Regions from separate parts of the Providencia sp. genome, predicted to be linked through region 2. Evidence: predicted binding sites of a transcription regulator. Region 2 holds the regulator's gene; each other region holds the start of a gene.

The links. The regulator Fur, encoded in region 2, represses iron uptake genes when iron is present. The targets are predictions, from matches to a motif close to ATAATAATGAGAACNACTATCAA.
Region 1: the regulator Fur is predicted to act here: its motif matches at 1,978-2,000, upstream of exbB (tonB-system energizer ExbB).
Region 3: the regulator Fur is predicted to act here: its motif matches at 1,165-1,187, upstream of ACTH6U_RS10315 (TonB-dependent siderophore receptor).
Region 4: the regulator Fur is predicted to act here: its motif matches at 679-701, upstream of ftnA (non-heme ferritin).

Annotation. Positions count from the first base shown of each region.
Region 1 is NZ_JBQDNB010000001.1:299,054-302,484, reverse strand. Features, by position in the region: gene ACTH6U_RS01370 (DedA family protein) at 1-229, opposite strand, end outside; gene metC (cystathionine beta-lyase) at 414-1,598, opposite strand; gene exbB (tonB-system energizer ExbB) at 2,152-3,108, shown strand; gene exbD (TonB system transport protein ExbD) at 3,114-3,431, shown strand, end outside.
Region 2 is NZ_JBQDNB010000006.1:100,068-103,498, reverse strand. Features, by position in the region: gene ACTH6U_RS07155 (bactofilin family protein) at 1-358, opposite strand, end outside; gene fur (ferric iron uptake transcriptional regulator) at 1,132-1,584, opposite strand; gene fldA (flavodoxin FldA) at 1,767-2,294, opposite strand; gene ybfE (LexA regulated protein) at 2,445-2,738, opposite strand; gene ACTH6U_RS07135 (type I secretion system permease/ATPase) at 2,910-3,431, opposite strand, start outside.
Region 3 is NZ_JBQDNB010000010.1:100,578-104,008, reverse strand. Features, by position in the region: gene ACTH6U_RS10315 (TonB-dependent siderophore receptor) at 1-1,133, opposite strand, end outside; gene ACTH6U_RS10310 (carboxymuconolactone decarboxylase family protein) at 1,404-1,835, opposite strand; gene pdxR (MocR-like pyridoxine biosynthesis transcription factor PdxR) at 2,032-3,431, shown strand, end outside.
Region 4 is NZ_JBQDNB010000009.1:36,109-39,539, reverse strand. Features, by position in the region: gene yebF (protein YebF) at 1-210, shown strand, start outside; gene ACTH6U_RS09245 (DNA polymerase III subunit theta) at 303-533, opposite strand; gene ftnA (non-heme ferritin) at 829-1,332, shown strand; gene copC (copper homeostasis periplasmic binding protein CopC) at 1,622-2,008, shown strand; gene copD (copper homeostasis membrane protein CopD) at 2,010-2,906, shown strand; gene ACTH6U_RS09225 (YebY family protein) at 2,974-3,324, shown strand.

The DNA of each region.
Region 1 (3,431 bases), on a different contig from region 2:
TTGCTAGCAATAAAACAGTGGGAATAAAGTGTAGAACACCTTTTGCAATTAATGCACCAGAAAGAATAAGTAGAGTATCACCGGGAAGAAAAGCGGCAGGAAGAACGCCATTTTCTAAAACAATGACAACAAAAAGTACGGTATAAATAACCCAAAGGACTTCAGGGTTGGATAGTTTAAGGAAATCGTGGTGCCAAAGTGCCTGTACGATTTCGCGTAGGACTTCCATAATTGTTCCTGTTTTTACATAAAAGCCAATTCTTAAACTATCTTACAGGAAAAAAATATCGTGGGTTTGATTTGTTTGGGTTATTAGGTTATTTGAAGATAAATATGTTATTGGATATTACACACTATCATTGATGAATTTCTGTCAACAATAGTGTGAATAAACGCATTGATAGTTTTAATGGTTAGAGTCGTTCAAATGCCAATTGTAAATCATCAATCAAGTCTTGTGGATGTTCAAGGCCAACGTGAATACGGAAAAATGTACCGTCATTGGGTTTGAAATCATATTGACGCATACTCAATAAATCTTCTTTTTGATAACCTAAAATAAGCGATTCATAGCCTCCCCATGAATAACCCATTTTAAAATGGGTGAAATTATCTAAAAATGCACTGAATTGTTCTGTTGATAAACGATCTTTTAGTTGAAAAGAAAAGAGCCCATTACAGCCAGCAAAATCACGGGCAAAGAATTCGTGCCCTGGTGAAGTTGGCAATGCGGGGTGAAAAACTTGTTCAACTTCGGAGTGCTTAGCAAGCCAATTAGCAACGATTAAACTATTCGTTTCATGTTGTTTTAAGCGAGTGGCTAATGTGTGGAGTCCTCTTCCTGCCATATAAACCGTATCAGGATCAGCGGTTTGACCTAAAAGGTAAGAGTTTTCACGCAATGCTTCGAGGCAACGTTCATTTGCGACTGCGACCCCTAACATGCCATCGGAGTGGCCATTAATATATTTAGTCGCAGACTGAATAGAAATATCGACACCTAATAATAACGGTTTAAGTAATACACCCGCAGCCCAAGTATTATCAATCATAATAATGATTTCAGGCGATTTATCACGAATAGCCTTAACAATAGCGGGAATGTCATGCACTTCCATGGTGATAGAACCTGGCGATTCCAAAAAGACAATGCGAGTATTAGGGCGAATAAGACTGGTGATGTTAGCACCAATTAAAGGATCAAAGTAGGTTGTTTCAATATTGAGTTTTGTGAGCATTTTGTCACAAAAATTTTGTGTAGGATCGTATGCAGAACCCGTCACTAAGATGTGATCGCCCGTTGAGACAAATGATAAAATGGCATTAGTAATTGCTGCTGCGCCAGAAGGATAAAGCGCACTCCCCGCACCACACTCCAGCTCAGCCATTGCTTCTTGGAAAGCAAAATGTGTTTGGGTACCACGGCGACCATAAAAAAGTACCCCATCAGCACGATGGCGAGTCGCATGTCGTTTTTCTTCTAGAGAGCTAAAAATAACAGAAGAGGTTCTTTGGATAATAGGATTAACCCCTTTTTGAGTATATTTAGGGTTTCTACCCAGATTAACTAATTGCGTTTCAGGTCTAATTTTTGCCATGTAATATACCTTCCTTTATCCTAAATTGTTTTAGAGGTGGCTATTTAATATATTGAAGTTAAATGATTTGCTTAGATGAGTGCAAGGGTTATGTCGCAACTTGATTATTCTTCATATTTATACTCTTCATACTTCAACCTGTAGGGTTGTTGGCAGCGCTCAGCTACTCGGGTCACATACTTGTGTATGCTCCTCGAGGTGTGCCTACCTACAGATTGAATTACTTAGAATAAATATATAATCAGGTGGTATGTAAGATAAAATGTTTAAAGAATGATTAGTTTTGTCTATTTTGAATGTGTTAGGTAATAACTCAAATAACCTCATCATCGGCGAGGGCTTATTGGTTGGAAAACAAAAAATAGTAAAAAAATCGCGAATACTAATGATAATTACTATCAATTCGCGCTATGTTTGATATCATCTGCTCGTCTTTTTAAAAGAGATATATATCGCGAATCAAATTTCGCTTTTAAAGGTTAGTCGATGAATGGCACAATCATCGATATGAATTTTTTTATACAACACTAAAGAAGAGAGTAAAGGCCAACTGATGCGTAAACTAACAGCTTCTATTCTATTGGCGATTGGCTTGATGGGAACGGCAGTCGCTGAAACTGCCCCAGCAACAGCACCTGCTGCAGCTCAGAATACACCGTCAACATCGCCTTCTAATAATTCGGCTACACCCACTTCCACACCAACAACTTCACCAAATGCTGAGATTGCACCTGCACCTTCAATAGCTCCTAATTCAGGTGCGGTAGAGAGCAATACTGTTGTTAGTGAAAGTATTGAAATTGCGACAGAAAATCAACTTGGTGGGTTTGATAAAGACTTATCAGTTTGGGGTATGTACCAAAACGCAGATAACGTTGTTAAAACAGTGATGATTGGTTTAGTTATCGCATCTGTGATTACTTGGGCTCTGTTCTTCTCTAAAGGTATTGAAATTTTAATTGCTCGTCGCCGTTTGAAAGACGAGACCAAAGCTATCGCACAAGTTAAATCACTCGATGAAGCAGTGAGTATTGCCGATGGTTTTAAAGCGAATAGTATTACTCGTATGCTATTAAACGAAGCCGTATCTGAAAGAATACTTTCAGTAAATAGTACTGATTTATCAGGTACTAAAGAGCGTACAGCATTTAGACTTGAAAGAGCTGTAGCGGCGATTAGCCGTTATATGGGGCGCGGTAATGGTTATTTAGCAACAATAGGTGCAATCTCTCCATTTGTGGGGTTATTTGGTACTGTCTGGGGGATCATGAATAGCTTTATTGGGATTGCTCATTCACAGACAACTAACCTTGCTGTTGTTGCTCCGGGTATTGCCGAGGCTTTATTGGCAACTGCAATTGGACTTATCGCTGCTATTCCTGCGGTTGTTATTTACAATATTTTTGCCCGAATGATTAATAACTACCGTGGTCAAGTTGGTGATACCGCTGCACAAGCCGCATTATTACTTGGTCGCGATCTCGATCTGGCCAATAGCAAAGCAAGGTAACGATTATGGCAATGCGTTTAGGTGACGAGCAAGATGACAGTGGTGAAATGCATGAAATCAACGTAACACCTTTTATTGATGTTATGTTAGTTTTGCTGATTATCTTTATGGTTGCAGCGCCTTTGGCGACGGTCGATATTAAAGTTGATTTGCCAGCCTCGACGGCGAAACCACAACCGCGTCCAGAGAAACCTGTATTTCTGACAGTTAAAGCTGATAATCAGTTATTTATTGGTGATCAAGCGGTATCAAAAGAGCAGCTTTCTGCAATGCTAGACCAAGCAACAAATACCAATAAAGAAACAACAATCTTTTTCCAAGCG
Region 2 (3,431 bases):
GAATCTCACCATTGTTCTCGATACTAATTGAATCAGATAAGCATTCACCTTCAACTTTGCCATTAACAACGAGTTCTTTGCTGGTTATATTTCCGGTGACTTGACCATTTAACATTACTTTAACAGTATTATCTTTTCCTGTGATATTTCCAATCACTTTACCATAGATATGAACGAGTTCATTTGCCGTAATATTACCTTCAAATACAACGTCTCTAGCAATTATAGTATTGGTTTTTTCTTCACTTACTGTCGGTGTTGACACGCCAGTTTGTTCTTCTCTCATTGGTATGATCTCTGGTTGAGTCGTTGATATGGCATTTTCTGGTGCTGATTTATTTTGTTTTCTGGTGAACATTTTACTTACCTTTTTCTGATTAAAGTATAAGACCAAGAACAGAATTGATAATACAAATGAAAATAGGCTCAGGGTAGAGCGACTAAAAATCCATGCTATCAAAGTAAGAAACCAGAAGAAAAAACTAGTATTAATAAAAAGATATGATTTTCTCATTACTTAATCTCTTACAAATTATTATAACGACTGAATAAAACATAAGGTAATTAGGTTACAGAAAGTTAACTTAATTCTATTGTTACAATTAAAACGCGTATTTATTTTAATTTTTTGAGTGTAGGATTTCATAACGCTAAGATAATTTAACTCTAATTTAGCGTATTGTGTGTAAGACTTTATTGGTATTAATTTTGTGTATATGAAGTAAACAAAATAAAGTGCCTTTAACGTATTATCCTGTGTCTTATGTATTAGTAAGGATAAGATAATTAGCCAATTAATATAAAGGATTTAAACTGAATTGCAACACATTATAGCTTAGCTTTATTTTTAACATTAAAGCAGATAATAAAAGTTATAAATTAAGTACTTAAGTCAACTATTGGTGCTTTTTACTGTTAGAGATAGATTAAATATATGAGATTCTTAAAAGGTGCGTTAGATGTTTTTTTATGGCGCTAAATAAATGAATTTAAGCGTTGTTGTGATAAATAATGATGGCAGTTAGATGAGCTATATAAAAAAAATACCTGATAACTTTAGGCTATCAGGTATTTTAAGATTTAATCGTAACATTACTGTAACGTCATCGACATCACGATAAGTGTACTAAGTTATTCTTTTGCTTCATGTGCATCAGCATTACTACGGCAGTCATTACCATCGGTGCAGTGGCCATAGAGGTACAAGCTATGGTTAGATAGCTTAATTCCGTGGCGTGCAGCGATATTTCTCTGACGAGTTTCAATTGATTCATCAGTAAACTCAATCACTTTTCCACAATCCAAACAGATTAAGTGGTCATGGTGATGCTGCTGAGTTAATTCGAATACAGATTTTCCACCCTCGAAATTATGACGGGTGACAATACCTGCATCATCAAATTGGTTTAATACACGGTATACCGTAGCCAACCCGATCTCTTCACCAATATCAATTAGCTTTTTATAGAGATCTTCCGCACTGACGTGATGGCACTCAGGCTCCTGAAGTACTTCCAGAATTTTTAATCTAGGAAGAGTGACTTTGAGTCCAGCATTTTTCAATGCTTTATTGTTGTCTGTCATGCGGGTTTGTCCTGTATCTTGAATCATGAATTTAACAATAATGAGACATTTTTAACATAAATCCAGTTGTCTTCTAAACTGATTTACAATTATAGGCATGGAAAACAAAAATAGAAACCATGTATTGTCTCATTATTATAATTATATTCTAAGAGCTTACTGATTAAGCTCTTAATTGAGCATTAGCCAATAATTTCAGCAAGAGACATTTCTTCAGAGATCTGTTTTACCCATGCATCAACACGTTCATCAGTCAGCTCTGGCTGGCGATCTTCATCAATTGCTAGGCCGATAAAATGGTTATCATCAGCCATACCTTTAGATACTTCAAAGTTATAACCTTGAGTCGGCCAATGACCTACGATAACAGCGCCTCTTGGCTCGATAATATCGCGGATAGTTCCCATCGCATCGCAGAAGTATTCCGCATAATCTTCTTGGTCACCACAACCAAATAGTGCGACAAGTTTGCCTTCAAAATTAATTTCTTCGAGCGTTGGGAAAAAATCATCCCAATCACATTGAGCTTCACCGTAATACCAAGTCGGGATACCAAGAAGTAGGATATCAAAAGCCTCGATGTCTTCTTTGCTACATTTAGCAATATCGTGGATTTCTGCAACGTCCTTGCCTAATCTTTCTTGGATCATTTTGGCAATATTTTCTGTGTTACCTGTATCACTTCCGAAGAAAATGCCGATGACTGCCATAAAGTGATTAACCTCTTGTTTTTCTAGCAGCTTTAACATTTATCGCCTGCTAGAACTAAATTAGAACGAAAGTAAGTATAATTTTACGCCCTATTTTGGCGAAAAAACGTTGATAAGTCTGTCAAATTTGTGTGATTCATCAAGATGAAATTATTTGTTTGTTGCCTCAGAGGTTTGCTCTAGTTGAGACATCAATATTTCTTCAATTAATTCACTACGGCTTATATTTTTTTCTTCAGCTAACTGATTCAATACCGCGACAGCTTCTTCATTTAGTTTTAGTTCAACTCTGCGTAATCCATTGACTTTATCGCGTTTAAGTTGATTACGTTTGTTGATTCTTAATTGTTCATCCCGCGATAGCGGGCTAGTTTTAGGTCGCCCAGGCCTACGTTCCTCGGCGAACAAATCCAGTGTAGTGCGATCAGTTTGTTCTTTTGCCATATCTATTATTGCTAAAGGAGGGGTGTGCCAGTAATTCAGCGCGCAATGATACCCTAGCTGATTCTGTAGTGCCATAGTTGCATACATGCTCAAAGGACTTGATAGATTAAAAAAAAGGCACTTTTAATAAAAAAGCATCACTTGCTATATTAGTGATGCTTTTTTGTACTGTTATTGAGTTTGTTGTTGCCACAAACTTGCATATAACCCATTTTGTTTAAGCAAATTATCATGCGTATCCATTTCGGTGATTTCACCATCATGAATGACACAAATTTTATCTGCATGCATAATTGTATTGAGCCGGTGTGCAATGCTAATTACTGTTCTACCTTTAGCGATCGAAGGCATATTTGCCATAATAGCGGCTTCTGATTCATAATCCAGAGCAGAGGTTGCCTCATCAAGAATTAAAATATCAGGTTCTGTTAATAAGGCTCTAGCCAGAGCGATACGTTGACGCTGGCCACCTGACAAATTTAGTCCTCGTTCTGATAAGTGATAATTAAAGTTATCGGGCAACGACATAATAAAATCATAAGCCCCTGCTAATTTAGCGGCATGAATGAGTTGTTCGTCATTTGCTTGCGGATGGCTTAATCGAATATTTTCTGCAATTGTTCCTACAAATAGCATACTTTCTTGTAAGACCACGCTCATTCGTCTACGTAATGCAATTGTATCGGCTACAGC
Region 3 (3,431 bases), on a different contig from region 2:
TGTTCATCCCCTTTGGTTTGGTGATATTGCAGTTCAACACCAGTCAACAGGGTATGTTCGAAACGTTCAGAATCCCATTCACCAACAATATTATTATCAAAAGTTATACTTTGATTTTTACCGTCACGAAATACTACACCTCGGCTTAGTTCACTGACGGAGGTATCCGCATTAGGGAATGCATAAACACTGCGCAAGGTTAATTTATTGTAGCCGTAATTTAAGCGTTGAGAAAAGCGCCATGAATCATTAATACTGTGTTCAAGTAGGTAGCCTGCAGACAATTGACTACGTTTATATTTATCGTAATCGGGCTCACCTAAATTAGTGGATGGCTTAATTTTACCAAAAGGTGATTTGATAGTTGTGCCTGCGGCAGGGAAGAACGGATTCGTGGGAGTACCATCATCATGTAAATAGGTACCCATTAATGTCAGCATCGTATCGTCAGAGATATCAATAGCTAAGCTCGGCGCAATATAAACACGTTCATTATCTGTGCCTTTTAGTTCACCATCACTTTTTTTCATTGTGCCAACAAGACGGTAGCGTACATTACCTTCTTCATTGGCATTACCAGCGACATCCAAACCGAATCCTCGTTGGTCATTATTTCCCGTCTCAAGGAAAACTTCGCCTTTGGGGGTAAATAACGGTTTTTTAGTCACGACGTTTACTGCGCCACCGGGTGTTGATTCACCGAATAAAACGGCAGAAGCCCCTTTAACCACTTCAATACGTTCGAAGCCATAAGGCTCTAATAGCCAAGTGTAATAACCATCGCGAAATAGGCGGCTGTTATCTAAATAAGTTGCAGCATCAAACCCGCGTACTTTAAACCAGTCGGTATCGTTATCGGCGCCGTAAGGTTGTGAAACTACGCCAGAAGTATAACGTAACGCCTCATCAAGCTTTTGTGGTGCGCGTGTTTCTAGCTCTTCTTGGGTGATCACTGAAACGGATTTAGGGGTTTCTTGTAGTGATGTATTCACTTTAAGAGCTTGAGCACTGACGACTAAGGTGTCAGATTTCTCACTATTCGGCGTTTCTGCAAAAGCACTGGAAATTGAAAATGATGCGGCAATGGCACTTAATAAAACGGGTGTTAGCGGGTGTTGTTTGAAAGGCGTCATGTTATTCACAGTGTATAAATCCGAATAGAGAATGATAATAGTAATGACTATTATTACTAATAATTGTATTAAGTGACATAATTATTATGTAAATGATGAGAAATAGAGAGTTTTGCAGGATATAAAATCATGAATTTGAAAAGTAACAGATGGTATGACGAGTAAAAAAATTAAAACTAATCAGTTGATTAACGTCTATATCAAAAAGGAGGCCATGAATTTGACCTCCTTTTTATTTTTAGTGATTGCCGTTAATTTAACGTAAGGCTGCTACTGTCTTAATGCAATTGCGACACGATTGAATGCACTCATTAAGCCTATCGCAAGGGTTAAATCAGAAATTTGTACGTCACTAAAGTGAAGTTTTACATGATTAAACAGTGAGTCAGGAGCCACTGTTTGTGCAATATTTGCGACAGATTCCGTCCAGGCTAATGCAGCTCTTTCTTTTTCAGTAAAATGATGGCTGACTTGCCAACCCGCTAAGGTATCAATTTTCTTATTGCTAACACCCGCAGCGCGCAATGAGGTGGCATGCATATCAAGGCAAAAAGCACAGCCGTTAATTTGAGAAATTCTAAGATAAACTAACTCGATGAGTTCTTTACCTAATCCACTTTTTTCTAGTGCATTTTTGCAATCAATTAAACCTTTGTAGGCTTCTGGTGACAGTATGTTGTAGGCTAGACGTAACGTACTCATAACTAATTCCTCATATAATTAAAGCATCAAGATAATATGCAGCTTATTGTCTTCATTGGTGTGGGTGTCTATATACTACACATTCTTGTTTTATCTGTTTTAGCACATTTAAATAACTGTAGCGCATATTAAAGCATCTTGGCCTATAATAAAGGGGCAAGAATAAAAAATATCACTAGGACAAGATGTGTTAAAAATGTTTCTACAAATTGATACAGCAGCTAATACACCACTTTATTTGCAAGTTTATCAACGTTTTCATGAAGGAATAAATAATGGGCAGCTACAGGCTTTCCAGCGTATTCCTTCAATACGAGCTCTTGCGAGTGAATTAAATGTGGCTCGAGGAACGATAGAACTCGCATATCAGTTGCTGATTAGTGAAGGATTGCTGGTGGCTAAAGGTGCTAAGGGAACCTTTATTGCTCAGTCGGTGAAAAATATACAAGACCATCAGACTAATAAATATCATGTTGCAGATGCTGTCGTATCAGAAAAAAAAGATCAAAAGCAGGAGAATAAGCAACAGTATAATATAACCGAGTATCCACAAAATATTGCTCCATTTAAATTAGGAATTCCTGCATTAGATGTATTTCCTGTCAAATTATGGTCAAGGCTATCAGCAAGTATTTTACGAGAAGCGAGTACAACACAGCTAAGTTACCCAGACCCTCAAGGCTTATTCAGTTTACGTGAAGATCTAGCTCGCTATTTAGTTATGTCTCGGGGGATCAATTGTACACCGGACCAAATATTTATTAGTGCGGGTTATTGCGCCAGCTTAACGCTAATTATGCAAAGTTTATTTAAAATCGGGGACATAGGTTGGTTTGAAGAACCGGGCTATCATATTGCGCGTTCATATTTACAGCATATTGGCATGAAATTGACACCAATCGAGGTTGATAGTCACGGTATAGTTGTTAAACAGGGCGAAAAAGTAGCGCCAAAAGCAAGATTTGCTTTAGTTACACCGACCCATCAAAGCCCGACAAATGTTTCGTTAACGTTAGCTCGAAGAATAGAATTACTTGATTGGGCTGATAGTAACCAAAGCTGGATTATCGAAGATGATTATGATGGTGAATTTCGTTATCAAGGTCGTCCATTACCGGCATTGAAAAGTTTAGATAAACATGAGCGAGTTATTTACTGCGGTACGATGAGTAAAGCGCTATTTCCTGCATTACGATTATCTTATATTGTTGTTCCTAACTCACAGATAGCTCAGTTTTATTCGGTTGCTAAAATTATAAGTAATCAAAGTTCTATTTGGCAGCAAGAAATTACACATCGATTTATTCATGATGGGCATTTTGCTCGGCATTTACGTAAAATGCGAAATTTATATCGTCAAAGAAGACAATATTTGATTGATGCAATAGTACATAATCTATCAGAGATTTTTGAAATTCAAATGCAATCGGGTGGTATGCATATTGTCGTGAAAATTATTAATGGCCAATCATCAAAACAATTTGCAGCAGTCGCGAATCAAAATGGTTTTGGTCTAGAATCACTTGATGAGTGGAGTATGAATAGCAGTAATAAGCAAATACTCATGCTAGGATTTACAAATATTAAGAATGAGGC
Region 4 (3,431 bases), on a different contig from region 2:
GATTTTATTAATAACCGGTTACCGCGTTGGGCTGATGAGAAAGCGATATTAGGTAAAAAAGCGATCGCGTGGGTTAATGATAATGACGTCACTAAAACTGACTCGGGTTACACAATACCGCTAACGGTAAGAGGTTCAAAATCAGATTTACAATATCGAGTTGTAGTTGATTGTGAGCAAGATACCATTACTTATAATACCCTTAATTAGAGTTTTACAATGCATTAATAAAAAGGAGAATCATTAGGTTCTCCTTTTTTATGCACATTTATAACGTTAATCTGTAAATATAATGTGTAATTCTAGCGATTTCTTGGCTCATAGGGAAGACGAGCAAAATGCTGAGATAATTGACGATAATAAACTAAACGTTCTCTAAAATACTCTCTAAGATGCTCTGGCTGTTCACGTTCAACGGCCTCAGGAATGATCGGTACATTATAGCGTTCTTTAAATGCGACTCCTGAAGCTAATAGATCGGTATTGATTTTGTCCATTTCATCTTTAGGTAGCAAAGCTAGGTTATGGCTCATGTCGGATCTCTGCAATTAAATATAATCTCAGGAGAGTTTAGCAATTAAATGAGAAAAAATCTCAATACATTTATTTTAAATAATAGATTAAATCGCCTATATTTAACCTATTATTACGTTGATTATATAGATTAAAAAATGATGAAAGATAATGAGATTGATTATTATTTTTCTTACTAAATGTTATTAATAATCAGTAATTTGTATTTTTTTGTTTTAATATTGTTTTGGGGTTTTAATTATTTTAATACTGTGCATAATAGCACCATGAGTTATTAACCAATAAGGTATAAATATGTTAACTACTGACATGATTAAAAAATTAAATGAGCAATTAAATCTTGAGTTTTATTCTGCAAATCTTTATTTGCAAATGAGTGCATGGTGTAGTGATAAAGGCTACGAAGGCGCAGCTGCATTTTTGAAAGCACACTCTCAAGAAGAAATGGAGCATATGCAACGCTTATTTGATTACCTTAGTGATACCGGTGCTTTGCCACGCCTAGGTCAAATTAATGAGCCGCCAGTTGATTTTAAATCAATTGGTGATGTATTTGCCCAAACTTATGAGCATGAAAAGCTTATTACGGCTGAGATCAACAAATTAGCGCATTTGGCGATGAGTACTCAAGATTACTCAACATTTAACTTCTTGCAGTGGTATGTTTCAGAACAGCACGAAGAAGAAAAATTGTTTAAATCTGTTCTTGATAAACTGGACATGGTGGGAGAATCAGGTAAATCACTATTCTTGCTGGATAAAGATCTCAAGAACATGTCAACAGCTGCGCATATCTAGTTACTATAGATAAAGTCGGTTAACACTCAATTAGTTTCCTATCATTGCTAGGGAACCTGAGTGATAAGATAAATTAACTCGGGGCACATAGTTATTTATGTGCCCCGAGTTGTTATATAAATCTGTAGTTAAGCCGCTTGAGGTATGAAGGATAAGCTTTTTTATTTTCATTTTGTGTTAAAACTCACATGCTAGGTCTTTAAATCTCTCTTTTAAGCGGTAAAACTGCTTTTTTTCCGTATAATGATTGGCAATAAATCTAAATTCACCTGCAAATTAAGGGGTTATAATGCCAATTAACCATATTAAATCTTCATGGCGTCAACTGAGTGCTATTGCTGTTCTATTCTTAGGCATGTCATTCCAACAAGCTTTTGCCCATGCTCATCTAAAAGATCAGCTACCGGCAGAAGGCGCCGCGGTAGAGCAAGTACCTGAATCCATTACTCTGAATTTCTCTGAAGGAATAGAAATTAACTTTACTAAGGTGGATATTGTTGGCCCTGAAAGTCAAAATATTAAAACCGGTAAAGCTACTCTTGATCCAGCTAATGATACGAAAGTGATTGTTCCTATTGAAGATAAGCTTGCGATCGGTAAATACGATGTCAACTGGAGTGTTGTTTCTGTGGATGGTCATAAAACTAAAGGAACATATAGTTTCACTGTGAAATAATATGTCACTGGAAGCTTTTTATACGCTCATTCGCTTTGTTCATTTTATAGCTGCAATGTTGATGTGTGGAATGTCAATTTTTGCGGCTATACTTAGTTATGGCCAGTTTAGTTACTTGTTAAGCCGCTATCTAAATAAAAGTATTATATTTAGTGCGGCACTTTCATCAATAACCGCATTTGCTTGGATGTTTGCACAAGCGGGATTAATGGGTGATGGATGGCAAGATACCCTCGATTGGAGCGTTTGGCAGGGTGTACTGGGTACAAATTTCGGCCAGGTTTGGCGCTGGGAATTATTGTGTTCAGTTATTTTATTTGGCGTAATATTTATTCGTCCAATGAAAATTCGATTACACCTCGTTCTTATGCTTTCTATTGTGATGTTAGGTTTGCATGCATTTATTGGTCATGCGGCAATGTACGATGGCCTAACTGGAACACTTCATCGATTTAATCAATTTATTCATCTTATTAGTGCTGCATATTGGTTTGGTGGCTTATGGCCATTTTTAATCTGTATACAATTTTTACGCCATAAAAAAGAATTGGTGGCAGGAATTGATAAACAAATCATATGCACTATGACGCGTTTTTCGCGAATAGGGCACATTGCGGTTGGGTTAGTACTGATCACTGGCGTAATTAGTTCAATGACGTTGTTACCTGATTGGCCTTTTGTTTATTCAGCTACTGAGTATCAATCATTACTATGGTTAAAAATAGTTTTAGTCAGCGTGATGGTGTTACTTGCTTTGGTCAATCGATATATCGTCGTACCAAGTATCAAACAGAAGGGACGTGTAAATTATTTGATTATTAATAGCTGGGTTGAATTATTGCTTGGTACAATGGCTATATTAGTCGTTTCTATATTTGCAACGTATCAGCCTGCTTAATTTGTTATTTAAATCGAGTATAACAGGCTGATAATAGCTGCTTTATCATTTTTACAAGGTCATTTTAATGAAATATAAATTAATTATTTGTTCGTTATTACTCAGCGGAATAATGATGGGTTCTGCTATTGCTGCACCGCTGACAACTGTGAGTAAAAAACAGTTTGGTGATGAATGGCCGTTTACACGAGAAGAAGTGATGTTGGAATGTCGCAGTAATGGTGCCATGGTTGTTATTAATCCAGCAACTTTGATGCAGTATCCTTTGAATGATATTGCAACATCCCTCATGGAGAAAAAAGAAATAAAAGCACAACCGATTGATATCTTATTGGCACCAAAGGATACAGATAAGACAACGGCAGAGCGAATTAAGCCATTGCAAATTGAAGCTCAAAAGCTGTGTGATAATAAATAGTAGTTATAAATCCATTTCAAATTATTTTAAATACAACTTAATTGGATTTTTTCTGTTATTTATTAATTGGTTATAAGGTTGAAAGGTTTGAGTAATTAAACATATAG